3 regions of the Citrobacter sp. GW821-FHT07H02 genome follow, and region 1 is predicted to be linked to each of the others. Evidence: predicted binding sites of a transcription regulator. Region 1 holds the regulator's gene; each other region holds the start of a gene.

The links. The regulator CRP, encoded in region 1, controls carbon source genes, mostly activating them, when cyclic AMP is high. The targets are predictions, from matches to a motif close to ATGTGANNNNNNTCACAT.
Positions count from the first base shown of each region.
Region 2: AC07NP_RS10140 (YjcB family protein) is a predicted target of CRP. The motif match lies at 5,952-5,969, and genes of this name have one in related genera.
Region 3: ldtB (L,D-transpeptidase) is a predicted target of CRP. The motif match lies at 2,757-2,774, and genes of this name have one in related genera.

Region 1 is NZ_JBWKPZ010000002.1:375,092-385,182, reverse strand. It holds gene AC07NP_RS04900 (phosphoribulokinase) at 1-541, shown strand, start outside; gene AC07NP_RS04895 (OsmC family protein) at 588-992, opposite strand; gene crp (cAMP-activated global transcriptional regulator CRP) at 1,301-1,933, shown strand; gene AC07NP_RS04885 (YccS/YhfK family putative transporter) at 1,985-4,072, shown strand; gene argD (bifunctional acetylornithine/succinyldiaminopimelate transaminase) at 4,062-5,282, opposite strand; gene pabA (aminodeoxychorismate synthase component 2) at 5,368-5,931, opposite strand; gene AC07NP_RS04870 (putative adenosine monophosphate-protein transferase Fic) at 5,963-6,565, opposite strand; gene ficA (FicA/YhfG family antitoxin) at 6,555-6,722, opposite strand; gene ppiA (peptidylprolyl isomerase A) at 6,829-7,401, opposite strand; gene tsgA (MFS transporter TsgA) at 7,668-8,849, shown strand; gene nirB (NADPH-nitrite reductase large subunit) at 9,134-10,091, shown strand, end outside.
Region 2 is NZ_JBWKPZ010000007.1:65,242-75,332, reverse strand. It holds gene AC07NP_RS10170 (Na+/H+ antiporter) at 1-20, opposite strand, end outside; gene ghxP (guanine/hypoxanthine transporter GhxP) at 174-1,523, opposite strand; gene AC07NP_RS10160 (glutathione S-transferase family protein) at 1,856-2,524, opposite strand; gene soxR (redox-sensitive transcriptional activator SoxR) at 2,882-3,340, opposite strand; gene soxS (superoxide response transcriptional regulator SoxS) at 3,427-3,750, shown strand; gene AC07NP_RS10145 (EAL domain-containing protein) at 3,753-5,339, opposite strand; gene AC07NP_RS10140 (YjcB family protein) at 6,101-6,382, shown strand; gene ssb1 (single-stranded DNA-binding protein SSB1) at 6,488-7,018, opposite strand; gene uvrA (excinuclease ABC subunit UvrA) at 7,269-10,091, shown strand.
Region 3 is NZ_JBWKPZ010000001.1:460,802-470,892, forward strand. It holds gene mntR (manganese-binding transcriptional regulator MntR) at 80-553, shown strand; gene AC07NP_RS02170 (anion transporter) at 550-1,662, shown strand; gene ldtB (L,D-transpeptidase) at 1,735-2,655, opposite strand; gene AC07NP_RS02180 (ABC-F family ATPase) at 2,889-4,481, shown strand; gene AC07NP_RS02185 (glucuronyl esterase domain-containing protein) at 4,584-5,876, opposite strand; gene AC07NP_RS02190 (glycoside hydrolase family 31 protein) at 5,985-8,378, opposite strand; gene AC07NP_RS02195 (MFS transporter) at 8,396-9,697, opposite strand; gene AC07NP_RS02200 (LacI family DNA-binding transcriptional regulator) at 9,988-10,091, shown strand, end outside.

The DNA of each region.
Region 1 (10,091 bases):
GCCGGGAACCTTCACGCCGTGGCAACCCTTGCCTGAACCGACCGACGTCCTGTTCTATGAAGGGCTGCACGGCGGCGTAGTGACGCCGCACCATAACGTGGCGCGCCATGTGGATTTACTGGTTGGCGTAGTACCGATCGTGAACCTGGAGTGGATACAAAAACTGATCCGCGACACCAGCGAGCGCGGACACTCCCGCGAGGCGGTGATGGATTCGGTGGTTCGCTCAATGGATGATTACATCAACTACATCACCCCGCAGTTCTCCCGTACGCATATTAACTTCCAGCGTGTACCCACGGTAGACACCTCGAATCCCTTTGCGGCAAAAGGCATCCCGTCATTAGACGAGAGCTTTGTCGTTATTCATTTTCGTAATCTGGAAGGGATCGATTTTCCCTGGTTGCTGGCGATGCTTCAGGGTTCATTCATTTCCCACATCAATACATTAGTCGTGCCGGGCGGCAAAATGGGACTGGCGATGGAGTTGATTATGCTGCCGCTGGTTCAGCGACTGATGGAAGGCAAAAAAATCGAATAATGCGCAGCGTTGCCGGATAAGCGTCACGCCCTCCGGCAACCTGAGATCACGCGGCAATCACTTCGTATGAGTGCGTGATATTCACCGCTTTTTCCAGCATCAACGCAACAGAACAATATTTTTCTGCAGAAAGATCAACAGCGCGCGAAACGGCGGCGTCTTTCAGGTCATTGCCAGTCACAATGAAATGCAGATTGATATGCGTGAACAGGCGCGGCGCCTCTTCACGACGCTCGGAAGTGAGCTTCACTTCGCAGTTGGTCACATCCTGGCGTCCCTTTTGCAGAATAGACACCACATCAATCGCACTGCAGCCACCCGCGGCCATTAACACCATTTCCATCGGACTCGGCGCTTTATCACCGGAGTTACCATCCATCAAAATTTGGTGGCCGGAAGCAGACTCTCCCAGGAAGGTTAGCCCTTCGACCCATTTCACACGCGCTTGCATATTTCGTAACTCCAATGTTTCAATTTTCCTGACAGATTACGCGGACATAACAAATCTCGCAATGGAAGGCGACCTGCATCATGCTGAAGCGAGACACCAGGAGACACACGGCGAAAGCTATGCTAAAACAGTCAGGATGCTACAGTAATACATTGACGTACTGCATGTATGCAGAGGACATCACATTACAGGCTGCAGTACATTTTTAGCAGCCCCCTTCCCTGGCAGCGGGAAGCATATTTTGGCAACCCCAGAGACAGCGTCGTTTTCTGGCTCTGGAGACAGCTTATAACAGAGGATAACCGCGCATGGTGCTTGGCAAACCGCAAACAGACCCGACTCTCGAATGGTTCTTGTCTCATTGCCACATTCATAAGTACCCGTCGAAGAGCACGCTGATTCACCAGGGTGAAAAAGCAGAAACGTTGTACTACATCGTTAAAGGCTCAGTGGCAGTGCTGATTAAAGACGAAGAAGGGAAAGAGATGATCCTTTCTTATCTGAATCAGGGCGATTTCATTGGCGAATTAGGCCTGTTTGAAGAAGGCCAGGAACGCAGTGCATGGGTACGTGCAAAAACGGCCTGTGAAGTCGCTGAAATCTCCTACAAAAAATTTCGCCAACTGATCCAGGTGAACCCGGATATTCTGATGCGCCTGTCTTCCCAGATGGCTCGTCGCCTGCAAGTTACGTCCGAAAAAGTCGGCAACCTTGCCTTCCTCGACGTAACTGGTCGTATCGCTCAGACTCTGCTGAACCTGGCGAAGCAACCCGATGCGATGACTCACCCGGACGGCATGCAAATCAAAATCACCCGTCAGGAGATCGGTCAGATCGTTGGCTGTTCTCGCGAAACCGTTGGTCGTATTCTGAAAATGCTGGAAGATCAGAACCTGATCTCCGCGCACGGTAAGACCATCGTCGTCTACGGCACTCGTTAACCCCGTCGAAATGGCGTATTACCCTGTAATGCGCCATTTTTGTTGGCACCGATGTGGCGAAGACTGATTTATCACCCTGAAATCAACTACGCACTGCGGCAAACGCTGGTGCTGTGTTTGCCTGTGGCGATCGGCCTTATCATTGGCCAGTTGCATCTGGGATTGCTCTTTTCTCTCGTTCCCGCCTGCTGCAACATTGCCGGGCTTGATACTCCCCACAAACGCTTTTTCAAACGCTTAGTCATTGGCGCATCGCTGTTTGCCGGATGCAGCCTGGCCATGCAGCTACTGCTCGCGCAAGCAATACCGCTACCGCTGATTCTGACGGGTTTAACGCTGATTCTTGGCGTGACGGCGGAACTCAGCGCCTTGCATGCCCGACTCCTGCCTGCCTCGCTTATCGCCGCTATTTTCACGCTAAGCCTGGCCGGTAACATGCCCGTCTGGGAGCCGTTGCTGATCTATGCCCTGGGCACCCTGTGGTACGGGCTTTTTAACTGGTTTTGGTTCTGGCTCTGGCGTGAACAACCGCTACGCGAGTCACTCAGTTTGTTGTACCGCGAGCTGGCCGACTACTGCGAAGCCAAATACAGTCTGCTCACCCAGCATGCCGATCCTGAAAAAGCGCTGCCGCCCTTGTTGGTACGCCAACAGAAGGCGGTGGATCTCATCACCCAGTGTTACCAGCAAATGCACATGCTGTCGGCACATCACAATAATGAATATAAACGCCTGCTGCGGGCCTTCCAGGAAGCGCTGGACTTACAGGAACATATCTCCGTCAGTCTGCATCAGCCAGAAGAGGTGCAAAAGCTGGTCGAACGCAGCCATGCGGAGCAGGTGATTCGCTGGAACGCGCAAACGGTCGCTGCGCGCTTGCGCATCCTGGCGGATGACATTCTGTATCACCGCCTGCCGACTCGCTTTAGCATGGAAAAGCAGATTGGCGCGCTGGAGAAAATCGCCAACCAGCATCCCGATAACCCGGTGGGTCAGTTCTGTTACTGGCACTTTAGCCGCATTGCCCGTGTATTGCGGACCCAACGCCCACTCTATGCCCGCGACCTGATGGCGGATAAACAACGCCGACTCCCGCTGATCCCGGCCCTAAAAAACTATCTGTCCTTCAAATCGCCCGCTTTGCGAAATGCCGGGCGCATCAGCGTAATGCTGAGTATCGCCAGCCTGATGGGCAGCGCGTTACATCTGCCGAAACCGTACTGGATCCTGATGACGGTGCTGTTTGTAACGCAAAACGGCTACGGCGCGACGCGGGTTCGCATACTACACCGTTCGGCGGGCACGCTGGTTGGACTGGTGATTGCGGGTGTGACGCTACACTTCCACATCCCTGAAGGCTTCACGCTGGCGGGCATGCTGGTCATTACGCTGGTGAGTTATCTGATCATTCGTAAAAACTACGGCTGGGCAACGGTTGGGTTTACGGTCACTGCGGTGTATACCCTGCAATTGCTGACGTTAAATGGCGAGCAGTACATTGTGCCGCGGTTTATTGATACGGTGATTGGCTGCCTGATCGCGTTTGGCGGAACGGTCTGGCTCTGGCCGCAGTGGCAGAGCGGTCTGTTGCGCAAAAACGCCCACGACGCGCTGGAAGCTGACCAGGAAGCCATCCGCCTGATCCTCAGCAGCAATCCACAGGCAACGCCGCTCGCGTATCAGCGTATGCGTGTCAATCAGGCGCACAACACGCTGTACAACTCGCTGAATCAGTCCATGCAGGAACCCGGATTTAACGCGCACTATCTGGCAGATATGAAACTGTGGGTAACGCACAGCCAGTTTATTGTCGAGCACATCAATGCAATGACCACACTGGCGCGGGAACATACGATGCTGACGCCAGACCTTGCGCAACGCTATCTGGAATCGTGCGAAATTGCGCTCCAGCGCTGCCAGCAGCGTCTGGAGTATGACGGACCGGGCAGTTCTGGCGATGTGAATATTCTGGAAGCGCCAGAGACGCTCTCCCATGGGCCATTAAGTACCCTGGAACAACACCTGCAGCGCATACTGGGCCACCTGAACACCATGCACACCATTTCGTCGGTCGCCTGGCGTCAACGGCCTCACCACGGGATCTGGCTCAGCCGTCGGTTACGGGATATTAAGAGCTAACGACTTTCGCGACGGCCTGCGCGAAACGCTGCATTCCCTCGTCGATATCCGCCTCTTCCACCACCAGCGAAGGGGCGAAGCGCATCACATCCGGACCGGCATTCAGCACCATCACGCCTTCATTCGCGCCCGCATAAAGAAACTCACGCGCTCGTCCCTGATATTGCGGCTTCAACTCTGCCCCAATCAGCAATCCCATCCCGCGAATGTCGCTGAAAACGTCGTACTGCTCGTCAATTTTCTGCAAATGCTGAACAAATTTCTGCCGTTTCGTCTGAATGCCGTCCAGCACGTCTGGCGTGTTAATAATATCGAACGCTGCGCCAGCAACCGCGCAGGCCAGCGGGTTACCACCGTAGGTGGAACCATGGGAACCGACGTGAAACGCAGAGGCAATCTCCTGCGTGGTCAGCATGGCGCTCACCGGGAACCCGCCGCCAAGCGCCTTGGCGCTGGTCAGAATATCCGGCGTCACGCCATAGTACATATACGCAAACAGGGAGCCTGTGCGCCCCATACCGCACTGCACCTCATCAAAGACCAGCAATGCCTGATGCTGGTCGCACAATTCGCGCAGACCTTTCAGGAACTCGGGGGTTGCCGCCGTTAATCCCCCTTCCCCCTGGATGGGCTCCACCACCACCGCGCAGGTATGGTCATCCATCACAGCTTTCACCGCATGGAGATCGTTAAAGGGAACATGGACGATGTCGGCCGGTTTCGGTCCAAAACCATCGGAATACTTCGGCTGGCCGCCAACCGTTACGGTGAACAGTGAGCGACCGTGAAACGCGTTATGGAAGGCGATGATTTTGGTTTTGAACGGACTGTGACGCACGCAGGCGTAGTGACGCGCCAGTTTGAAGGCCGTCTCATTCGCTTCTGTACCCGAGTTCATGAACAGCACGCGTTCTGCAAACGTCGCGTCGATAAGCTTACGCCCCAGTCGTAGCGCCGGTTCATTCGTGAAGACGTTACTGGTGTGCCACAACGTTTCGCCCTGGGTTTTCAGCGCCTCAACCAGCGCCGGGTGACAATGCCCCAACGCTGTTACTGCAATCCCGCCAGCAAAATCAACGTATTCCTTTCCTTGTTGATCCCAAACGCGGCTGCCTTTGCCTTTTACCGGAATAAACTCCGCCGGTGCATAAATCGGCAGAATAACCTCATCAAAAGTCGCGCGTGTAATTGCAGTTTGTTCAGTTGCCATCTTATGACCACCCAGTTATGCAGAAATTAACGTGAAATTATAATCACAAAATATGCATAAAAAATCATTAGATAGCAACCACAAATCAGCGCTGGAGGAAATTTGCCAGTAGCTGATGCCCCTGCTCGCTGAGAATGCTTTCTGGATGAAACTGGACACCTTCCAGATCCCATTCCCGATGGCGAATGCCCATAATTTCCCGGGTTTCACTCCAGGCGGTGACGTCAAAACAGGCGGGTAGCGTGGCCGGGTCAATCACCAGAGAATGGTAACGCGTCACACATAATGGCGTCGGCAACCCCAGGAAAACCCCCTGACCGGTATGGGTTATCGGCGAGGTTTTACCATGAATGACTTTCGCTGCCCGAACGATGGTCGCGCCAAACGCCTGCGCCATGGCCTGGTGGCCCAGACACACGCCCAGGATGGGCAGCCGTCCGGCATAATGGCGAATCACATCCAGCGAAATTCCGGCCTCGTTGGGCGTACAAGGGCCAGGAGAAATCACGATCTTTTGCGGATTGAGTGCGTCGATTTGTGCCAGCGTCAACTCGTCATTCCGTTTGACCAGCACGTCAGCGCCAAGCTCGCAAAAATACTGGTAGAGGTTCCAGGTGAAAGAATCGTAGTTGTCGATTAGCAGGATCATGGCGGCTCCGGTACGTTAGAACCGCGCTATTCTACTCAGTTTCCTCAGCTTCGCTCACCACTTTACGAAATATTGCCTGCAATGCCGAAAGGTCGCCCATGGCGCCACTCTGGTTGGCCTGATTCCATTCATCCACCTGAATACCGTCCCAGGTCAGCGTGTAACCAGCATGAATCGCCAGTTGTTCAAAGAAGATGCGCTGAGCCAGACCACTGCCAATACGAAACGGATGCAGCATATTGATCTCGCAATAGTAATGCGCGAGCCTGACGACGAATTTCTCTTTTGGCAATCCGGACAGATACCCTTCTTCTTCCAGATCCTGCATCAGGGCATTGCCCTCTTTTTCGATCCAGGCAAAATGGCAAAAAGGCGTGTCCCCCTGATAGATATCCACTTCACGTAACTTTCCCGCCCAGTCGAAAATGTCCTGATAAAGTTGGCGATGAATAGCACACAGGTAGGGTAAACCACGGACCCGCGGCCCCAGTTCGATGGTCGCGGCGCGTAACGCCGTCAGTTCATATGCCGCCTGCTCCAGACGCTGAACCTGGTGGATGCCTAAACGGTTACGCATGACATCGAGACCGTCGTAAAGATAGGGGTCGCGTCCTTCACCGAATTTATCGCTCATAGTGCCTCCTCAACGCCTCAAGACGTACAAGAGCTTCCTCTGCGGTCAGAGTAACCAGGGGGATTTCAACACCTTCAAGACGGCGACTGGCCTGGAAATTGGCGTTTCGCAGATGTTTCCAGAGACGAGATTTTTGTTTATCGGTGAGCTTTTTCACGTGACCTCCCTGAATGCGCCTTCACTTGCCACAAGTATAAGCAGCAATTTCGGGTTACGCAGAGGTCGGGAATAGCGCGGGTATCAACAACCCGCGCAAAATGCGATTACGGCAGAACTTTCGCGGAAAGGATAACAACCGGTTTTGACGGAACATTTTGATAAGGGCCCACGTCGTGGGTCTGGACCTGAGAGATTTTGTCCGCCACATCCATGCCTTTCACGACTTTACCGAAAACGGCATAGCCGAAGTCACGCTGGCCGTGATCGAGGAAAGCATTGTCCGCGATGTTGATAAAGAACTGGCTGGTGGCGCTGTCTTTGTCGGCCGTACGCGCCATCGCAATGGTGCCACGGGTGTTACGTAAACCGTTATCCGCTTCATTTTTGATTGGCGGGTTAGGTTTCTTCTGCTGCATTTGTTCGTTAAAACCGCCGCCCTGGACCATAAAGCCGGGGATCACACGGTGAAACGTGGTGTTATTGTAGAAACCACTGTTTACATAATCGACAAAATTTTGCACTGAAACAGGCGCTTTCTGGCTATTCAGCTCCAGCTCAATATTACCGGCAGAGGTTGTCAGCAGAACGTGTGGATCACCTTTCGCTGCCAGCGCTGCAGGAGAGAGAGCGGAAAGAGCGAGAACAGCTGCAACAGCCGCCAGAGTCGATTTGAGCATGAGATTTCCTTAACGGGAGCAGAAACAAAAGCAAGTGGATTGATTCTAAAGAGCCTTCCATGACAAGGCCATCCCTTTACTTAATTTTACGTATCGAATCCCCCTGTCATGTCAGGCCACCTAATTTTTTGTGACAAATGTCACTTTAAAAAATGCAACAGCCGAATCAATTACTAATAAATATTTAAATGCGTCACTAAAACGCCTAAAATCTGCCCGCCCATTGCGCTGTCAACGCGCTTTACACCTCTATACACAGGCCAGTCATGACTAACAGCAATCGTATCAAGCTCACATGGATTAGCTTTCTCTCCTACGCCCTGACAGGGGCGTTGGTAATTGTCACCGGTATGGTGATGGGAAACATTGCAGATTACTTCCATCTGCCTGTTTCCAGTATGAGCAACACTTTCACCTTCCTCAATGCCGGTATTTTGATCTCTATCTTCCTCAATGCCTGGCTGATGGAAATTGTCCCGCTGAAAACACAGCTGCGTTTTGGATTTATCCTGATGCTACTGGCGGTTGCCGGACTGATGTTCGGCCATAGTCTGGCGCTGTTTTCTGCCGCCATGTTTGTTCTGGGGCTGGTCAGCGGCATCACCATGTCGATCGGTACGTTCCTGATCACGCAGATGTACGAAGGTCGTCAACGTGGTTCACGACTGTTGTTTACCGACTCTTTCTTTAGCATGGCGGGAATGATTTTCCCGATGGTCGCCGCCTACCTGCTGGCACGCAGCATTGAGTGGTACTGGGTTTATGCCTGCATCGGTCTGGTCTATGCGGCCATTTTCATTCTGACCTTCGGGTGTGAATTCCCGGCGCTGGGTAAACATGCACAGCAAACCGAAACCCCTGTGGCGAAAGAAAAATGGGGCATCGGCGTGCTGTTCCTGGCCATTGCAGCCCTGTGCTATATCCTTGGTCAGTTGTGTTTTATCTCCTGGGTGCCGGAATACGCCAAAAGCCTGGGCATGAGCCTGAATGATGCCGGTACGCTGGTCAGCGATTTCTGGATGTCGTACATGTTCGGGATGTGGGGATTCAGCTTCATTCTGCGTTTCTTTGACCTGCAGCGCATTCTGACGGTGCTGGCAGGTCTGGCAACCGTGCTGATGTACCTGTTTATTACCGGCACGCCAGAACATATGCCGTGGTTTATATTGACGCTGGGCTTCTTCTCCAGCGCCATTTATACCACCATCATCACACTCGGTTCACAGCAGACCAAAGTCGCCTCGCCAAAGCTGGTTAACTTTATTCTGACCTGCGGCACTATCGGCACGATGTTGACCTTTGTGGTTACGGGGCCAATTGTGGCGCACAGCGGCCCGCAGGCGGCGTTGATCACCGCGAATGGTCTGTATGCGGTCGTCTTTGCGATGTGTTTTATCCTCGGATTCGTCACCCGTCATCGTCAACATAACGTCCCGGCAGCCCACTAAGTTCTCCTGCCCCTTTTCGTCCTGAAAAGGGGCTTCTTCTCCCCTCCTCCTGAAGGCGTAAATCTCAAAATCGCCTGTGGTAGCTGCTAACTCCCTAAAACCCTTCAATTTGTATGTTATTTGTACAAACACGAAAAGCCAGACAATTCCGTGACTTATAAAAATGCTGACAAATCAGCAATATACCTCTAAAGGAGTATATAAAGGTGAATTTGATTTACATCAATAAGCGGGGTTGCTGAATCGTTAAGGTAGGCAGTAATAGAAAAGAAATCGAGGCAAAAATGAGCAAAGTCAGACTCGCTATTATCGGTAATGGTATGGTCGGCCACCGCTTTATTGAGGATCTTCTTGATAAAGCTGACGCGACCCAGTTTGATATTACCGTCTTCTGTGAAGAACCCCGCAAAGCATACGACCGTGTCCACCTGTCTTCTTACTTCTCCCACCACACGGCTGAAGAGCTGTCGTTGGTGCGTGAAGGGTTTTATGAAAAGCACGGTGTGAAAGTTCTGGTGGGCGAGCGCGCCATCACCATTAACCGCCAGGAGAAGGTCATCCACTCCAGCGCCGGGCGTACGGTCTATTACGATAAGCTCGTCATGGCGACCGGTTCCTATCCGTGGATCCCGCCGATTAAAGGTTCCGAAACTCAGGATTGCTTTGTTTACCGCACCATTGAAGACCTCAACGCCATTGAGTCCTGCGCCCGTCGCAGCAAACGTGGGGCCGTTGTTGGCGGTGGTCTGCTGGGTCTGGAAGCCGCTGGCGCCCTGAAAAACCTCGGCGTCGAAACGCATGTGATCGAATTTGCCCCGATGTTGATGGCTGAACAGCTGGATCACATGGGTGGCGAGCAGTTACGCCGCAAAATTGAAAGCATGGGCGTGCGCGTGCACACCAGCAAAAACACCAAAGAGATCGTTCAGGAAGGAACTGAAGCGCGCAAAACTATGCGTTTTGACGACGGTAGCGAACTGGAAGTGGATTTTATCGTCTTCTCCACCGGTATTCGCCCCCGTGACAAGCTGGCTACCCAGTGTGGTCTGGACGTCGCTCAGCGCGGCGGCATCGTGATTAACGACACCTGCCAGACCTCTGACCCGGATATCTACGCGATTGGCGAATGCGCCAGCTGGAACGACCGCGTATACGGTCTGGTCGCACCAGGCTACAAAATGGCGCAGGTCGCCGTTGACCATATTCTCAAAAATGAAAACGCCTTTGAAGGCGCGGATCTGA
Region 2 (10,091 bases), on a different contig from region 1:
ATCGTGAAGAAAATTTCCATGCGATCCCTGTTTGCGATGTTTCTTATGATAAGTACTGAGAGGCGTCGTGCCTCAATTCTATCTTCCTCAGAGTAACGCAAAAGACAACGGGATGTGCTCCGAAAATAAAAACGGGCGGCAAAAGCCACCCGTTTTTAGAGGGTTCGACAGGATTAGATAGCCCAGCCGCCCGCGTAGAATGCGACCAGCGCCACTGCGATCACCACTGTACCGATGTTCAGCTTACGCCATTCGCCAGAGACCAGACGACCAATCACCAGCGTCGCAAAACCGATCATAATGCCGGTCACGATGTTACAGGTCAGGACGATAAACACCGCAGTGACCAAACCGGCCATCGCATCGACAAAATCAGTAAAGTCGATTTTTCCCACGTTGCTCAGCATCAGCAGGCCGACATACATCAGCGCTGGCGCTGTTGCATAGACCGGCACCAGGTAGGATAGCGGGGAAAGGAACAGGATAAACAGGAACAACACGCCAACGGTAATGGCCGTCAGACCGGTTTTTCCGCCTGCCGCCGTACCGGCTGCTGATTCAATGTACACCGCAGCCGGAGCCGCACCGACCAGCCCGGAGAATACGCTGCTCAGGGAGTCCGTGGTCAGCGCTTTACCGCCGTCGATAATCTGCCCGTCTTTATCCAGCAGGTTCGCCTGACCGGCGACCGCACGGATTGTGCCTGTGGCATCAAACACCGCCGTCATCACCAACGCCAGTACGCTCGGCAGCACAACAGGGTTCAGCGCCCCCATAATGTCCAGGCTGCCAATCAGCGAGTTACCGTTCTCATCGCTCAGAGAAGGCATGGCAAAAATACCGGAGAAATGCACGTTCGGGTCGAAGATCAGGCCAACAACGGAAATACCGATGATGGTGAGCAGGATACCGCCTGGCACTTTCAGTTTTTCCAGACCGATAATCACCGCCAGGCCAATCAGCGACATGATCACCGGGAAGGAGTCAAAGTGACCCAGCGCAACCGGCAGGCCGTCCAGCGGGTTCTTAATGACCAGACCCACGCCGTTCGCGGCAATCAACAGCAGGAAAAGACCGATACCAATCCCCGTACCATGTGCCACACCCTGCGGCAGGTTTCGCAGGATCCAACTACGGATACCCGTTGCGGAGATAACCGTAAACAGCACGCCCATCAGGAACACCGCGCCAAGCGCGACCGGTACGCTGATGTGCTGACCCAGCACCAGACTAAACGCGGTGAACGCAGTCAGAGAAATCGCACAACCAATGGCCAGCGGCAGGTTCGCCCACAGACCCATTACAATCGAACCCACACCCGCCACCAGACAGGTCGCCACAAATACGGCGGCTGGCGGGAATCCTGCTTTACCCAGCATCCCCGGAACGACGATCACAGAGTAGACCATCGCCAGAAACGTCGTTAATCCGGCAACCACTTCCTGACGGACGGTACTTCCACGGTGTGAAATTTTAAACCAGGCGTCAAGTGAACCGCCGGTACGCGCTGAAGGCGTAGACATAGAAAACATCCCCTGAGAGTTTATTTTTTCGTCGATATGCGTGGTGGACAATCCACTGCCAGCGAAACGTCATCTCCATGTGCTACGTTTGCAACAATAGGGGTGTCGCAAAAAAGCAAACGTTTAGCTCCGCGCATAAAAAACGGGTAGTAAAAAAAAGCAAACGATTATCCAGCGATTCTACGGGGGTTTTCAACTTAACTTTGTCCCTTTTTACGCATTTCTTTTTAGAATGGCGAAGAAACAGACAATCGATGCGCAAACGTTATCGTCAATGCGCAATCTGATAACAATTTTCTCCTGTGCTGTTCATAAATCAACCAGAAAACAGCTTACCCGCCGGGGATCTCGAATGCGCCGCCCTGATGAATCGCGCGTTGCCAGGCGGGTCGCGTCTCCACCCGTTTTTTCCAGGCGCTGATGTGCGTCAGGTCCTCAATTCCGCTTCTGGCAAGCAGCGCAAACAGCGGGAAACTCATTTGAATGTCCGCCATGCTGATATGCTCTCCGGCAAACCAGGGGCGTTCCGCCAGATGCGCATCAATATAGCGGGCATGCGTTTCCAGTTGCGGATTGAGCCAGGCTTTTTGCACCCCTTGTCCCAGCACGCCGCCCAGCGTACGCAACCCAAAGGGGACGGGAGGTTTACCGAGGCTCACGAAGACCAACTTCAGCAGTAACATCGGCATCAGCGAACCTTCAGCATAATGAAGCCAGAACCGGTACTGCCGTTTCTGTTCGCTATCAACCGGTTTAAAGTGTCCTGCGCTGTCATAGGTTTCCTGCAAATACTCAAGTATTGCCCCGGATTCGGCGAGGATGGCGCCGTTGTCTTCAACCACCGGGGATTTACCAAGAGGGTGGATTTTTTTCAGCGCCGGCGGTGCCAGCATCGTCTTTTCACGCTGATACCGAATAATCTGGTACGGCAGCGATAACTCCTCTAATGCCCACAGTACGCGCTGGGATCGGGACTGATTCAAGTGATGTACTGTCAGCATGTTTGCCTCCTGTTTTTCATTCCAATTAACTATAGAAAATTGTCGAAGATGGCGTAAAAATTTCGGCTAAATAATCGACATAACAGTGGCAAACCTGCGGTCGTGGCATACAATTACAGTATCAACACAGACCGGAACCTCCACCACGTGCTCGACTGAGGGGTGTTGACGTCGGGGGAAACCCTCCCGTGAACCAGCGGGATAGAGTGAAAGACAAAGACCGGAAACAAACTAAAGCGCCCTCCTGTGGCGCTTTAGTTTTGTCCTGTTATGACTGGAGCGCGCGTTTTTGGTCCTGCAAAAACGCGTAAATGACAACCCTGATACGCATCGCGCCAGCGGGTCAACACAAACCGTTTAATCATCTTCCAGCAATCGCGCGCCCGTCCCCTGCTCGCCTAACTGATCGCCAGGGTTACGCAATGGGCAGTCACTACGTGAAAGACAACCGCAGCCAATACACCCGTCCAGTTCATCACGCAACGCCTCCAGCGTGTGGATGCGCCTGTCCAGCTCCTCACGCCATTGCGATGAAAGCTGCCGCCACTCTTTTACACTCAATGTATGGCCTTCCGGCAGTACGCCCAGCGCCTCGCTAATGGTCGCCAGGGGAATGCCAATTCGCTGAGCAATTTTGATGATCGCCACATAACGCAACACATCGCGTTTATATCGTCGCTGATTGCCGCTGTTGCGAATACTGCTGATCAGCCCTTTGCTTTCGTAAAAGTGCAAAGCGGATACCGCCACGCCGCTACGCTTTGCCACCTCGCCCGGCGTCAAAAGGGCTTTAATGCGGGGTAATTTCTTTTCCATAAATCGCTTTACCTCAAGTTAACTTGAGGAATTATACTCGCCCGCAGACAAAACGACGAATTGAACACTGAGAAAGAGGCAGCAATATGTCCCATCAGCAGATTATTCAAACCCTTATTGAATGGATTGATGAACATATCGACCAACCGCTGAACATTGATGTGGTCGCAAAAAAATCAGGTTATTCGAAGTGGTACTTGCAGCGAATGTTCCGAACGGTGATGCGCCAGACGTTAGGCGACTATATTCGCCAGCGTCGGCTCCTGCTGGCCGCCGTTGAACTACGAACGACCGAACGCCCCATTTTTGATATTGCGATGGATCTGGGATATGTGTCGCAACAAACCTTTTCGCGTGTCTTCCGCCGCGAGTTTGATCGCACCCCCAGCGACTATCGCCATAGCCTGTAATATTACTGCTCGTGCTGCATCATGCTCACGAGCGGTCGTTGTAACCATTGCATGAACTCTTGCGGCGGTAGCGCTTTCGCAAAGTGCCATCCCTGACAGTAATGGACGCCGCGCTTAAGCAACCAGGTGACCTGCTCTGGTGTTTCCACCCCTTCCGCAATGGTCTTCAGACGCAGGCTTTGCGCCATTTCAATAATATGTTCCGCGATAAGATGGCTGGTACTGTTGGTGGTCAACGTATCGACAAACGATTTGTCAATCTTCAGAATGTCGACATTCAACGAATACAGATTGTGCAGGTTCGAATACCCTGTGCCGAAATCATCAATGGCAACTTCATAGCCTGCCTGACGAAACGCCTGAATCACCGGCGTCATTTTGGGCACATCAATAAATCCGCGCTCCGTCACTTCCACTTTAATTTGTTGCGCAAGCACCGAATGCTGGCGTGCTTTCTCAGCGATTAACGCAATCAGGCGCGAGGAGTGAAAGTCAGAAGCCGAGAGGTTGATCGAAATATACAGATGGGGATGCCGCGCCAGGAAATGGCCCAAATCATTGAACACCCCTTCGACGACATAATCCGTAAGCTGTTCAATCATGCCCTCTTTTTCTGCCAGTTGGATAAACTCCGTGGGGCTCATGACCTGCCCTTCACATCCCGGCCAGCGTAACAGTGCCTCCGCACCGACGCATTTTTCATTTTTGACATCAATGATCGGCTGGTAATGAACACAGAGTTGACGTTTATCAATCGCACGCTGCAGCAAACGGCGGGGAGAGTGATATTCCCGGCGGGTACGCCACCCCATCAGCAGCAAAATACTGCTACAGATAATGCCTAACGGCAGTGTCAGCGTGGCCTGGTGATACAGATTCTGGTAAAAACGATCGCTTGAAGACGAAACAATCACCGCAATCGGGCGTTTTTCGGAATGCACAATAGTGTAGAAACGATTGTCTTCCTGAAAAACTAATTTATCACGGCGTATCAGCGGGAGTAATTGTTCAACATTGGCCCACTCGCTGACAGAGAAAAATGATTCGGTGACCGTATCGTACACTCCCCAGGCCAGGGACTGATCATCAGACATCACTTCGCTGTAAGATAACGGATTTATCACCGCCACATAGTTTCCCCTTTGCATATACGTCATTTTATAGCCTGCAAAAAAAGGGGTGTCGCGATAGTAATAAATAGCGGTATCAGGTTTTCGTTGATAATTGGCGGAGGGAATAATATAAGGACTGGCGGGTGCCATAACGGTCGAACACAAGAAATGATCGCCCTGGGCATAAATTAGCTCGCTAATATACAAGCGACCACGAATAATATTCAGCATGCGTTGCTGATGCGCAGAAGTGCACGCTTTGCCATGATACTGTTCTGCTGCATCACGCGCTAAATCAGCCTGTAAGATAACCAGCTCTGTTTTATCTAACGCCAGTTGTGCAAAAGAGTGAAGTTGGTTATGCGTTTCTGATACCGCGCGTCCCTGAGCGAACCATAGCGCCAGCATCACGGGGAGCAATGCCACCATGATTGTTCCGAGGAACTTCAGCATCTTGCTGCGCGCACTACGATTCATTTCAGCCCTATTTCCCTGCAGTATATGTGCCTGTCATCATCAAGGCTGGATGTTCTGGCTCAATAATTCGAGTTGCAGGACCAGGCGTAGTGACACGGCACGTAAAAGCGAACCCAGGCACTAACAAAACGCAATGACCGGGGTGAACGAATGCAGCCGTAGCACATGCAACTTGAAGCACGTCGAGTCTATAACAAACAGGTGATTAAATTGCATGAATCTATCAACATTAGCAACAGACTTTTCTTAGTAAAAGTCTGATATTGACGGATGATGATAATATTTTCCCGTAAGGCAAACTTGAAGTTACGCTTATTTTTATTAAGGAATACGCGGCCCGACAAGGATTCGGATTTTTCTTAAATGAATGACATGCGTATTTTTAAAAAATTTCGTTAATTTTTCTGAATGGTTAATTTTACTGAAAATATAAAAGGGTAATAAAGATACATCTTTATTATCCAACGCCTGGCGCTAAATAATTTGAATAACAGCGCATGCAACCTGAAACATGACCACCAGAAATCCTCTCCCATCCTTGTTTACCACATATTTATCGTGGTTATAAAACAGGCAAAAAAGGGCGTCCCACGCTGGCGAATAAATCACTCAATGTGATATAGTTCACAAAACAAATGAAACAAAAACAACGTTTCATTAAGTCTTGTTCTCAAAGCCCGCCGATAACCAGAGTGCGCCACGTCTCCCGTGAACAGCACCGTGCTGTCCAGGGCAGCAGCTACTCTCAGAGGATTTGTTTCATGGCAACCATCACCACTGGCGTGGTTCTTCTCCGCTGGCAATTGCTGAGCGCCGTGCTCATGTTTTTAGCCAGCACGCTGAATATTCAGTTTCGTAAATCAGACGCGATTGGGCTGTCAGTCATCAGTAGCGCTCTTGGCGTGGTCTCCGCCTGTTGGTTTGCAACCGGTCTGCTCGGTATTACTCTGGTGGATATCTCGACCATCTGGAGCAATATCGAATCGGTGATGGTGGAGGTGATGAGCCATACGCCACCCGAGTGGCCGATGGTGTTAGTCTGATATTGAGAAGAGCCTCCTCCGTGGAGGCTTTTTATTAGGCAATAAAAAACCCCCTGTCGAGACAGGGGGTTGCAGAAAACACGTTACCGTATTAACCCATCATTATCAGAACGGGATGTCGTCATCGAAATCCATCGGCGGTTCGTTAGACGGCGCTGGTGCAGACTGCTGCGGACGAGACTGCGCGCCGCCGCTGAACTGATTGCCGCCCTGAGGCTGCTGAGGCTGACCCCAACCACCCTGCTGCTGACCACCTGCACTACCGCCTGCCGGAGCACCGCCGCCCTGACGGCCACCCAGCATCTGCATGGTGCCGCCCACGTTAACCACCACTTCCGTCGTGTATTTTTCTACGCCGGACTGATCGGTCCATTTACGGGTGCGCAGCTGACCTTCAATATAGACCTGAGAACCTTTACGCAGGTATTCGCTGGCCACTTCCGCCAGTTTGCCAAACAGCACAACACGGTGCCATTCGGTCTGCTCTTTCATCTCACCGGTCGCTTTATCACGCCAGGATTCGGAAGTAGCCAGCGTAATGTTGGCAACTGCGCCACCATTCGGCATATAGCGTACTTCCGGGTCCTGGCCCAGATTACCGACGAGAATCACCTTGTTTACGCCTCTGCTGGCCATGATCGTGTCTCCTGAAAAACGTTTCTTAATAAGTGTAAGCGCGGGATTGTAGCATTTCCAATAGCGCTTTTACTACGTTGCGAGGTCGATTCCAGTCAACAACCTCAGCCGGACATTGTTGCACAGGCACCTGCGTTTTGCATTCCAATACTGGATATCCATTCAGGTTTTATTGTGTCATAATTAACCGTTTGTAGTCACCGGTGGCTCCATGCGACCGGGCAAAAAGCGTTTAATCCGGGAAAGGTGAATGGATAAGATCGAAGTTCGGGGCGCCCGCACCCATAATCTCAAAAACATCAACCTCGTCATCCCCCGCGACAAATTAATTGTCGTGACCGGGCTTTCGGGTTCTGGCAAATCCTCGCTCGCTTTCGACACCTTGTATGCCGAGGGGCAGCGTCGTTACGTTGAATCCCTTTCCGCGTATGCGCGTCAGTTTCTGTCGCTAATGGAAAAGCCGGACGTCGACCATATTGAGGGGCTGTCGCCCGCCATCTCAATTGAACAGAAATCGACGTCCCACAACCCGCGCTCCACGGTAGGGACAATTACCGAAATCCACGACTACCTGCGTCTGTTGTTCGCCCGCGTTGGTGAACCCCGCTGCCCGGACCACGATGTTCCGCTGGCTGCCCAGACCGTCAGCCAGATGGTGGATAACGTGCTGTCGCAGCCAGAGGGAAAGCGCCTGATGCTGCTGGCGCCGGTGATCAAAGAGCGTAAAGGTGAACACACCAAAACGCTGGAAAATCTGGCGAGCCAGGGCTACATCCGCGCCCGTATTGACGGTGAGGTGTGCGATCTCTCCGATCCGCCGAAACTGGAACTGCAAAAGAAACACACCATTGAGGTAGTGATCGACCGCTTCAAAGTCCGTGACGATCTGTCCCAACGTCTGGCCGAATCCTTTGAAACGGCGCTGGATCTTTCCGGCGGTACGGCGGTGGTGGCCGACATGGACGACCCAAAAGCAGAAGAGTTGCTCTTCTCCGCCAACTTTGCCTGTCCGATTTGCGGCTACAGTATGCGTGAACTGGAACCCCGGTTGTTTTCATTCAACAACCCGGCGGGTGCCTGCCCGACCTGCGACGGCCTTGGCGTACAACAGTATTTCGATCCCGACCGGGTGATCCAGAATCCCGAGCTGTCGCTCGCGGGCGGTGCTATCCGCGGTTGGGACCGTCGTAACTTCTATTACTTCCAGATGCTGAAGTCGCTGGCTGAGCACTACAAGTTCGACGTGGATGCGCCGTGGGCCAGCCTGAGCGCGAATGTTCACAAAGTCGTGCTGTACGGTTCGGGTAAAGAGAACATTGAATTTAAGTACATGAACGATCGCGGTGATACCTCAGTACGTCGCCATCCGTTCGAAGGCGTGCTGCACAATATGGAACGACGTTATAAAGAGACGGAATCCAGTGCGGTACGCGAAGAGCTGGCGAAGTTCATCAGCAATCGCCCGTGCACCAGTTGTGAAGGTACGCGCCTGCGTCGTGAAGCACGCCATGTGTTTGTTGAAAATACGCCGCTACCTGCGATTTCCGACATGAGCATCGGCCATGCGATGGATTTCTTCAACAACCTCAAACTCGCCGGTCAGCGTGCGAAAATCGCAGAGAAAATCCTTAAAGAGATCGGCGATCGTCTCAAGTTCCTCGTCAACGTCGGCCTGAATTACCTGACGCTTTCCCGTTCTGCGGAGACGCTCTCCGGCGGCGAAGCGCAGCGTATCCGTTTGGCCAGCCAGATTGGCGCGGGGTTAGTCGGCGTGATGTACGTGCTGGATGAGCCGTCGATTGGTTTGCATCAGCGTGACAATGAACGTCTGCTGGGAACGCTTGTCCATCTGCGTAATCTTGGTAACACCGTTATCGTCGTAGAACACGACGAAGATGCGATTCGCGCCGCTGACCATGTGATCGATATCGGTCCTGGCGCTGGCGTTCATGGTGGTCAGGTGGTCGCAGAAGGCACACTCGACGATATCATGGCGGTTCCTGAATCCCTCACCGGCCAGTACATGAGCGGCAAACGCAAGATTGAAGTGCCCAAACAACGCGTTGCAGCGGATCCGGAGAAAGTGCTGCGACTGACAGGCGCGCGAGGCAACAACCTGAAAGACGTGACGCTGACGCTGCCCGTGGGCCTGTTTACCTGCATTACCGGCGTTTCCGGTTCCGGTAAATCCACCTTGATTAACGACACGTTGTTCCCGATTGCGCAAACGCAGTTGAATGGCGCAACGCTTGCTGAACCCGCGCCGTATCGTGATATTCAGGGTCTTGAACATTTTGATAAGGTCATCGACATCGACCAAAGTCCGATTGGCCGTACACCGCGCTCCAACCCGGCGACCTATACCGGCGTATTTACCCCCGTACGTGAACTGTTTGCCGGTGTACCGGAATCACGCTCGCGCGGTTATACGCCGGGGCGCTTTAGCTTTAACGTGCGTGGCGGGCGCTGCGAAGCCTGTCAGGGCGATGGCGTGATCAAAGTCGAAATGCACTTCCTACCGGATATCTATGTGCCGTGCGATCAGTGCAAAGGCAAACGCTACAACCGCGAAACGCTGGAGATTAAGTACAAAGGCAAGACCATCCACGAAGTGCTGGATATGACTATCGAAGAAGCACGCGAGTTTTTTGATGCCGTTCCGGCGCTGGCGCGTAAGTTGCAAACCCTGATGGATGTCGGTCTGACCTACATTCGTCTCGGTCAGTCAGCAACGACGCTCTCCGGTGGTGAAGCGCAACGCGTGAAACTGGCGCGCGAGTTATCCAAACGCGGTACCGGGCAGACGCTCTATATTCTGGATGAGCCAACAACCGGTCTGCACTTTGCGGATATTCAGCAGTTGCTGGACGTGCTGCATCAGTTGCGCGATCAGGGCAACACCATTGTGGTGATTGAGCACAATCTGGACGTGATCAAGACGGCGGACTGGATAGTCGATTTAGGCCCGGAAGGCGGCAGCGGCGGCGGGGAAATCCTCGTTTCCGGTACGCCAGAAACCGTTGCAGAGTGCGAAGCCTCACACACTGCCCGTTTCCTCAAACCGATGCTGTAG
Region 3 (10,091 bases), on a different contig from region 1:
TGTGCCAGGACAACTCTGGTTTACAATGACTTCTCTTACATCAGATACAGTCAACACGTCACAGTCATGGGGAAGCAGAATGAGTCGTCGCGCAGGTACGCCAACAACAAAAAAAGTGACGCAATTAGTGAATGTCGAGGAACATGTCGAGGGGTTTCGTCAGGTCAGGGAAGCGCACCGTCGTGAACTGATTGATGACTATATCGAGCTGATTTCCGACTTAATCATCGAGGTCGGGGAGGCGCGTCAGGTCGATATGGCGGCCCGACTCGGTGTTTCGCAACCCACCGTCGCCAAAATGCTTAAACGGCTGGCCTCGGTCGGGCTGATTGAAATGATCCCCTGGCGAGGGGTGTTCCTGACCCCGGAAGGGGAGAAACTGGCGCAAGAGACCCGTGAGCGGCATCAGATCGTTGAAAATTTTCTGCTGGTGCTGGGTGTGAGTGCGGATATCGCGCGCCGTGATGCAGAGGGAATGGAGCATCACGTGAGTCAGGAAACGCTGGAGGCTTTTCGACTGTTTACACAAAAGAACGGAACCGCATCTGAATGAGTCTTCCCTTTTTTTTGCGCGCGCTCAGGCGCGATCGCTTTTTTCAGTTGTTGATGATTATTGGGATTGGCTTAAGTTTTTGTGTACCGTTTGCGCCTCGTCGTTGGCTCGCTGCCATTGACTGGCATACCATTATTACCCTCAGCGGTTTAATGCTGCTGACAAAAGGGGTTGAACTGAGCGGCTACTTCGATGTGCTGGGGCGCAGAATGACCCGCAGGTTTGCCACCGAGCGTCGTCTGGCGATGTTCATGGTGCTGGCGGCCGCAGGGTTGTCGACATTTCTGACCAACGATGTGGCGTTGTTTATCGTGGTCCCTCTCACCATTACCCTCAAAAAACTGTGCGCGATTCCGGTTAATCGGCTGATCATTTTTGAAGCGCTGGCGGTGAATGCCGGTTCACTGCTCACCCCCATTGGCAACCCGCAAAATATTCTGTTGTGGGGACGTTCTGGCCTGTCATTTACCGCCTTTACCTGGCAGATGCTGCCGCTCGCTGTCGCAATGATGCTGACCTTACTGGTGCTGTGCTGGTTCTGTTTTCCGGCGAAAGCGCTGCAATACCATACCGGGACGCGCTCGCCAGACTGGCAGCCGCGGTTGGTGTGGTGCTGTCTCGGGCTGTACATCGTCTTTCTGAGTTCGCTGGAGCTGAAGCAGGAACTGTGGGGACTGGCGATTGTGGCGGCAGGATTTCTGGTACTGGCGCGCCGGGTAGTGCTCAGCGTTGACTGGACGTTGCTGCTGGTGTTTATGGCGATGTTTATCGACGTGCATTTATTAACGCAGCTTCCCGCGTTGCAGGCAATTTCAGGCCATATCGGCACGCTTTCCGGGCCGGGACTTTGGTTGACGGCTATCGGACTGTCGCAATTTATCAGCAACGTGCCCACGACGATTTTACTGTTGAACTATGTACCGCCTACGCTGTTGCTGGCATGGGCTGTTAATGTCGGCGGTTTCGGTCTGTTACCGGGCTCGTTGGCAAATCTGATTGCATTACGCATGGCAAACGACCGACGCATCTGGTGGCGTTTCCATCTGTATTCGTTACCGATGTTGGTATGGGCGGCGTTGGTAGGGTATGGATTGTTGCTGTTGAGATAGCGCTTAGGCAGGATGTTGGCTGGCGTGTTAAAGGCCCGATAAGCATAGTGCTATCGGGCCTTTTTCATGGAATTAGTTCAGACGAACCGGCATACCAGAACGGTTCTGTACTGCCTGTTCAACGACGGACTGATCGACGTCAGGCTGACCGGTGATGCTTGTAATGCTCTTGTTCAGCGTAATCGGCACGATCTCACCGCCTTCAAACTGAGCTTCAGTGGTCGACAGCGGGTTATGCACCTCAATGTAGCGGCTGCCGTCTGGCTCGGTGGTGGCTTTCACAGGCTCATCAATGAACTGAACGCGCGTACCGACCGGCACATTCTGAAACAGGAATTTGATGTCTTCGTTACGCAGACGCACACAACCGTGGCTCACGCGCAAACCAACACCAAAGTTGGCGTTAGTCCCGTGGATAGCATACAGACGGCCAATATACAGTGCGTACAGACCCATCGGGTTATCCGGGCCGGCAGGCACGACCGCAGGCAGCGGTTCACCCGCAGCACGGTATTCGGCGTGCATTTTTGCCGTCGGCGTCCAGGTCGGGCCTGCTTTTTTACGTTCCACTTTGGTGGTCCAGTTGATCGGCGTATCTTTACCTAACTGGCCAATACCAATCGGCAGCACGATAACGGTGTTGGTGCCTTTCGGGTAGTAGTACAGACGCATTTCAGCACTGTTGATGACAATACCTTCATGCACGGTATCCGGCAGGATCAACTGCTGCGGAATGTTCAGCACCGTACCGCCTTTCGGCAGGAAGGTATCCACGCCAGGGTTCGCTTCCAGCATGTTGGAAAGACCCATCTGGTATTGGGCTGCAAAATATTCCAGCGGCTGGGTGTTGCCTTCCGGGACAGTGATGACCTGGTTTTGACCAATCACCCGGCTACCGTCTGTCGGAAGTGGATACGTAACGGCTGAAGCAGTGCTGCAAAAGCCAACAACTGCGAGTGCCGCCGCGAAAAACGTTGTCAATTTCATATTCATATTCATTTATGCGAGATTCAGTGCCAGGCAGGCTATTGGGTTGAGAATTCTGTAGTGTTGGGAGCGCATTATATGTGCATTCGGGTTCACAGGGAAATCAGATGTGTACGAAATCACATTTTTCCCTTGATCTGACCTTTTGTTCTGCATTCCTGCTCCTGACAATACGCGATCTTATTTAAGACTTGTGGCATAATATGCGGTTTGTCACATATTTTTCTCAGGATACGCCAGTGTTAGTTTCCAGCAACGTCACCATGCAGTTCGGCAGTAAGCCGCTGTTTGAAAATATTTCCGTCAAATTTGGCGGCGGCAACCGTTACGGCCTGATTGGCGCGAACGGTAGCGGTAAATCCACCTTTATGAAAATCCTCGGCGGCGACCTTGAGCCGACGCTGGGTAACGTCTCCCTCGATCCCAATGAGCGTATTGGTAAGCTGCGTCAGGATCAGTTTGCGTTCGAAGAGTTCACTGTACTGGATACGGTGATCATGGGCCACGCTGAACTGTGGGAAGTGAAACAAGAACGCGATCGCATTTACGCGCTGCCGGAAATGAGCGAAGAAGACGGCTATAAAGTGGCCGATCTGGAAGTGAAATACGGCGAGATGGACGGCTATTCTGCTGAGTCACGTGCTGGTGAACTGCTGCTGGGTGTTGGCATTCCGGTAGAACAGCATTACGGCCCGATGAGCGAAGTCGCTCCCGGCTGGAAGCTGCGTGTGCTGCTGGCGCAGGCACTGTTCTCAAACCCGGACATCCTGCTGCTTGATGAACCGACCAACAACCTGGACATCGACACCATTCGTTGGCTGGAGCAGACGCTGAACGACCGCGACAGCACCATGATCATTATCTCGCACGACCGTCACTTCCTGAACATGGTCTGTACGCACATGGCGGATCTGGACTACGGCGAGCTGCGTGTTTATCCCGGTAACTATGACGAGTACATGACGGCGGCAACCCAGGCGCGTGAACGTCTGCTGGCCGATAACGCCAAGAAGAAAGCGCAGATTGCCGATCTGCAGTCCTTCGTTAGCCGCTTTAGCGCCAACGCCTCGAAATCGCGTCAGGCAACGTCACGTGCGCGTCAGATTGATAAAATCAAGCTCGACGAAGTGAAGGCTTCCAGCCGTCAGAACCCGTTCATCCGTTTCGAACAGGACAAGAAACTGTTCCGTAACGCGCTGGAAGTGGAAGCGCTGGCCAAAGGCTTTGATAACGGTCCGCTGTTTAAAAACTTCAATTTACTGCTGGAAGTGGGCGAGAAGGTTGCCATCCTGGGGGCGAACGGCGTGGGTAAATCGACCATGCTGAAAGCGCTGGTAGGCGACATGGCGCCGGATAATGGCACCGTTAAATGGTCTGAGAATGCGCAAATTGGCTACTACGCGCAGGATCACGAATATGAGTTCGAAAACGATCTGACCGTTTTCGAATGGATGAGTCAGTGGAAACAGGAAGGTGACGACGAGCAAGTTGTTCGTAGCTTCCTTGGTCGTCTGCTGTTCAGCCAGGACGATATCAAAAAGCCCGCTAAGGTGCTGTCCGGTGGTGAAAAAGGGCGCATGCTATTCGGTAAGCTGATGATGCAGAAACCGAATATTCTGGTGATGGATGAACCGACCAACCACCTGGATATGGAATCTATCGAATCGCTGAACATGGCGCTGGAGATGTATCAGGGCACGCTGATCTTCGTTTCTCACGACCGCGAATTCGTTAGCTCGCTGGCAACCCGCGTGATCGAAATTACGCCGGAACGCGTGATCGACTTCACCGGTAACTACGAAGATTACCTGCGTAGCAAAGGCGTCGAATAATCAGGCTCTAATACTGCCTGAGTAATGCCCAATGCAACATTGGGCATTTTTCCTGAGACCTTCCCCCGGCTTGTGGTCTGGGGAAGGTGACAAACCCCATACTTAACGCTTCGACACCGACGTGTCTTCCTGCAAATATTTCTTACCGACGTCCAGATACTGCTGCCAGTCGTAATGAAAGAGATCGTGAACCCCTTCCCGGTAGTGATAGTTCAGACGACTGTGTAACGGCTGTCCTGTTTTTGGCTGTTGGTCGGTTGTGAAAATATCATCGGTATAAAGCTGATAGACGCTTTTGGCGGCCACAACAGATAAAAACTCGCCTTTGGGATCTGACCATTGATCCTCTTTCGCGCTGGCGACATACACCGGACGGGGGGCGATCAGGTCGATCAACATATGCTGGTCTACGGGTAGCGCATCAATGTTATTGGCATAGCTCGCGTATTTGACCGAGAACCAGTGCGGGAAATCGGTGGTGATTGACGCCAGCGTTTCGCCATAGTTACGGCGTGCCAGCGCCGCGCCGCCTTCACCGGCGTTGTTGGCGATGACGTAGCGAAAACGCAAATCATTGGCGCCTGCCCAGAGTGCCGTTTTGCCCAACCGCGAATGACCGATGACCGCCAGACGGTCGCTGTCGACATCCTTACGGGTCTGCAGATAATCCGCGACGGCGCTTAAACCGCCGGCCCAGACGCCAATCGCGGAATAGTCTCCCACCGCTTCACCGGGACGGCTGGTTTGGATAAAGCGTTTAAAATCAGCAGGGTTATCGGCGACGACGTCACCATAATACAGGGTGGCGACACCGAAGCCTTGCGACACGATGTCATCGAATGGCCAGCGATAGGCGCGCACGCCGCGCGAGGCGGGGGTGAAGGTATTGTGCAGCGTCGTGACCTGTGTGGGGTCGACTTTGCTGCCGCAGACCAGCGGATTCGCCCATTGCGTGGAAACAGGCAGTGCAGGATTGAACGTCACCCCGTGGTTGCCGCAGAAGTTATACCCGACGAATACCGGCACCGGTTTGGCGGAATCAGGCATATACATCAGCAATTGCGCAGGCCGACCGTCCAGCGATAAATCCACGGTCTGCCAATAGCCTTTGGAAAGCGTTAAGGGATGCTTTGCCGATGTTTTTATAACTTTCACCTGCTTAAACGTGAAAGTTTTGCCGTACACGTTGTCATGAAACAGATTTAAAATTTCACTACGCCGCGTTGTTTCCCATGTGAGTCTGGCATCCTTTGTGCCCGCCGGAATTGCCTGCGGCAGCGACAGGGTGCCTGTTTTACTTTCATCGTAATTGGGTTTGAAGCCTTCGGCGGCAAAGGTTGAAGGGGCGGTGAAGGCGGCAAGCGAGACAACGACAGCTAAGATAGTCTTGTTCATAAAAACTCCGTGAAGGGGTCCATTCATGTCCGACTCTCCCAAAGACGCCCGTCGTGGGCGTCTCTGTTAACAGGTAAGAACCGTACAAGGTGGAACTCACCGTTGATGTCACTGCAATGTGGAGGTGGAGAGGCAAAAATGCGCATCGTCTCGTGAAACTTCTTTGCCATCGATAAACACGGTGCGTGGGTCATTGCCCACCAGCGTAACGGCCAGTTTGTGCCACGCGGGCTGATAGTGGCCTTTACGGGTGAAGTTCACATGGATCGCGCTGGCGCTGCAACGCATCTCCCACGTAAGCCACAGCGCATTGCCTTGCTGATAATTCCAGCTCTCGCCATCATCTTCAAACAGCATACCGGTCGTCGTACCTGTGCCCTTCACGGGGAAGAGTTTCAGCTCGCGCGTATCATCTTTTTCTGCGCTGACGTGGGTGATGCGTTCGCTCAGCGGTAAACCGGCGCCTGCCCGTACCAGCAGCGGCAGTTTTTCCAGCGGGGCATCGCGGGTAATCCACTGGCCGCCAGAGAACCATTCATGAGTGTAAAAATCGTACCAGCCTGTTTCGTTATCCGGTAACCAGATGCGGCGCTGGCGCTGGCCCTCTTCAACTACGCTTGCGACTAAAATATCGCGGCCAAGCAGGAAATCGTCGCACTCTTCGAAGGTTTGCGTGTCATGCTCATGGTCGAGGAACGTTGGGCGCAGCATCGGCTCATCGTCGGCATGGGCTTGCCAGAGCAGGGTATAAAAATAGGGCAGTAAGCGATAACGCAGCTCAATTGCACCGCGAATGGCGGGCGTCACACCCGGGTACATCCACGGTTCATTGACCGTATGGTCATCATTCCAGGAGTGAATGGTAAAGCGTGGGTGCATCACGCCATTCTGTACCCAGCGTACGAACAGTTCTGCATCCGGTTTGTCGCCAGAAAAACCACCTACGTCGTGCCCCACGTTAAACAGGCCGGAAAGGCTCATCCCCAGCCCCATTCTTGTGTTGTAGCGCAGCGTGTCCCAGTTGGTGCGGTTGTCGCCACTCCAGGTCTGGACGTAGCGCTGCATCCCGGCGCAGCCGGAGCGCGAGATCAGATACGGGCGTTTTTCCGGGGCAAAGCGCTGCTGGGCTTCCATAGAGGCGCGCATCATCAGCAGAGGCATCACCGGGCGAATGTGCTTAATGGCGATTTCCTGGCCAAAACCGTGACAGCGGGCTTCGCCGTCCCACACTTCAAACTCGTTGTTGTCGTTCCAGGTCGAGTCGATGCCCATCTCCAGCAACTGGGTCGTCACGCCATCCTGCCACCATTGAATAGTCTGCGGGTTGGTAAAATCGAGATTAGACCCTTCATCGTCCCAGAAGCTGGAGCGTTCCGGCGCATTCGTTTCTGAATCACGAATGAACAGACCTTTTTCCGCCACTTCGTTATAGCGCGGATGGTCTTGCAGCAAGCACGGCTTGATGTTGGCCGCGAGTTTCAGCCCTGCGTCATGGAATGCGCGGGACATCACTTTCGGCTGCGGCACTTTGTCGTAGTTCCAGTTGAAGACGTAGCGCTTGCCGTTGATCGAGGTATAGCCAGAAGAAAGCTGGAATGAGTCGCACGGAATCGCGTGTTCTTCGCACAGGCGAATAAAGTTCATCAGCTGGTTTTGCGCGTCCGGCGCGTCGGTGTAGTGCATGGTCGAGCCGCTGTAGCCCAGACTCCACTTCGGTCCGAACAGCGTTTTTCCTGTCAGACGCACAAACGCTTTGGTCACGTCCAGCACCCGCTTGCCGGTAAACATGTAGTAATCGATATCACCAGCTTCCGCCTGCCAGCGGCGATACGCGGTGTGATAGTTGTCAATTTCATTACCCAGATCCAGCCAGCAGCTGCTCAGGTTGTCATAAAAAAGACCGTAGCTCACGTCGTCGCGGCGGGTTATGGTGAAGGGAATATGTTTGTACAGCGGGTCGGTGCTGACGGCGTTATAGCCCATCGCATCCAGATTGCGCATCTCATAGCGTTTACCGTTGCGCTGTAAATTACCGGCTTTCTCACCCAGCCCGTAAAAGCGTTCATCTTTTCGGCGACTCAGATAGTGCGCCACGCCGTCGCCGTGGGCATTCAGCAGATAGGCGCTGGTGCTGCGATCGCTCGCCAGCGGCTGCCAGTCGCCCGCCTCATCGCGATAATGCCACTCCAGCCACAGCGGCTGGTGGACGGTGACGCGCAGCTGTTCAGTGCTGATCGTCACGGTTTCGTCCTGCTGCTCCAGGGTCCACGCCGGGCAGCTAAAGCCGCTGAGGTCATCGCGATGGCGCCCCTCCCAGGGCACATCTTGTTTAGGTGCGATGCTCCAGGTTCTGTCCAGCGCCAGCGCGCCTTTACGCTTAATCAGTACGCGGAACAGATTCTCTTCCAGTACATACAGGCATACGCGGTGCTGGTTATCCACCAGCAGCTCCAGATGATGCGCTGATTGCTTATCAACGATCCAGTTCTTCAGGGTTTTCATATGCAATACATCCACTATCAAGCGCGCTTGGCGCGACGTTCAGCAATAAATGCCACCAGGAAAATAGCGCCAATCAGGTCGAAGAAGCCCATGGCGATGAAGAGTGGGTTAAAGCCGATTTTGTCAGCGGTAACACCAATCAAAAGGGAGAACAGGAAACTGGCGATCCACGCCGCCGAACCGCGCATGCCGTTGACGGTCGCCATCTGACCTTTATCAAATGACTCCACGACCAGCGCACTCAGCATGCAGGAGATGATCTGATGCCCGAAGCCGCCGATGGACATCAGGATCACGGCAACAATCGGATCCCGGGTGATCGCCACCGCGGCGAGCGAAATCATCATAAATGCGCCGGTGACGGAGCTGGCGATGGTTGAGTTAACGCGTGAGTAGCCGAACAGGCGGGTATAGAGTTTGGTCAGATAGCCACTTGCCACGCTGCCCAGATCAGCGGCGAGAAACGGCAGCCAGGCAAATAAGGCGATCTGCTTGAGATCCATATTGTATTCTTTGGCGAAGTAGAGCGGCATCCAGAAACTGAACACTGCCCATGCCGGTTCCGCCATAAATGCCGGGATGGCGATACCATAAAAACGTTTGTTTTTAGCGACGCCTTTCAGCGCGGTGAAGAAGGGCTGTTTTACGGGCGCGGGCTCGTTGTCCTGCTTGATCCAGGCCAGCTCGTCCTTGCCGAGATTCGGGTGTTTTTCCGGGTTATGGTAGAACGCCCACCACAGAATCACCCACAGCAGCGCCAGCACGCCGGTGAACATAAATGCACCCTGCCAGCCAAAAGAAGCGTGGGCAAAGTAAATAATTGGCGGCGCTAACATCGCACCAATTGAGAAACCCACACCTGCCCAGCCAGCGGCAATCGGGCGTTCGGTTTTCGGGAACCATTCGCCAAGGGTTTTGGCGTTGGCCGGGGTGGCAGCGGCTTCGGCACCGCCCATAAAGAAGCGCAGAATAGCCAGATGCAGCCAGTTCCCGGCGCCAGCGTGAGCGATACAGGCAATGGCCCACAAACAGGCGCAGATCATAAAGCCGAGCTTCAGGCCGATCACATCAATCAGCCAGCCGCACAGGGGCTGGAAAAGGGTGTAAGCGAGCTGGAAGGCGCCAACGATCCAGGAGTATTGTTCGGTGGTAATACCCAGACTGTCTTTGAGCTCCGGGGCCAGAATACCTAACGAGTTTCGCGTGATGTAGTTAACTGTGACGCCAAGTAAAAACAGCACCAGCATATACCAGCGCAAGTTTTTCATGACACGGCGGGTTTTGCTTGCCGTAACTGTGTTGTTAATGTCCTGACTCATTTCTTTCTCCACAAGACGGACGATATAGGGAAAATTCATTCCAGTTGTCATACAGATTTGTATCGATTTGATATGTATCTGTTTTATGGTCTAAAGCTGACATACAACTAGTATGGGAGTGGTGTAACAAATTCACCTTAAGGGAGAAAAGAGGTGGGTAATAGCGGATTTTGTGCAAGCTTTCTCATAACGATTGTCTTTTATTTGTCATGATGCGCCGGACACCCGTTACTGCTTAATCTCAGGGTTATGAAAATTTTTTCATTTGCCCGATGGAGCGAGATCACAAAATGGATAAAAGGCTCAAAATCGCCGAAATTGCCGCCCGTACGCAGCTCTCCATCAGCACCGTTTCCCGGGTGCTCGCGGGGAAGGCCAACACCAGTGAAAAAGC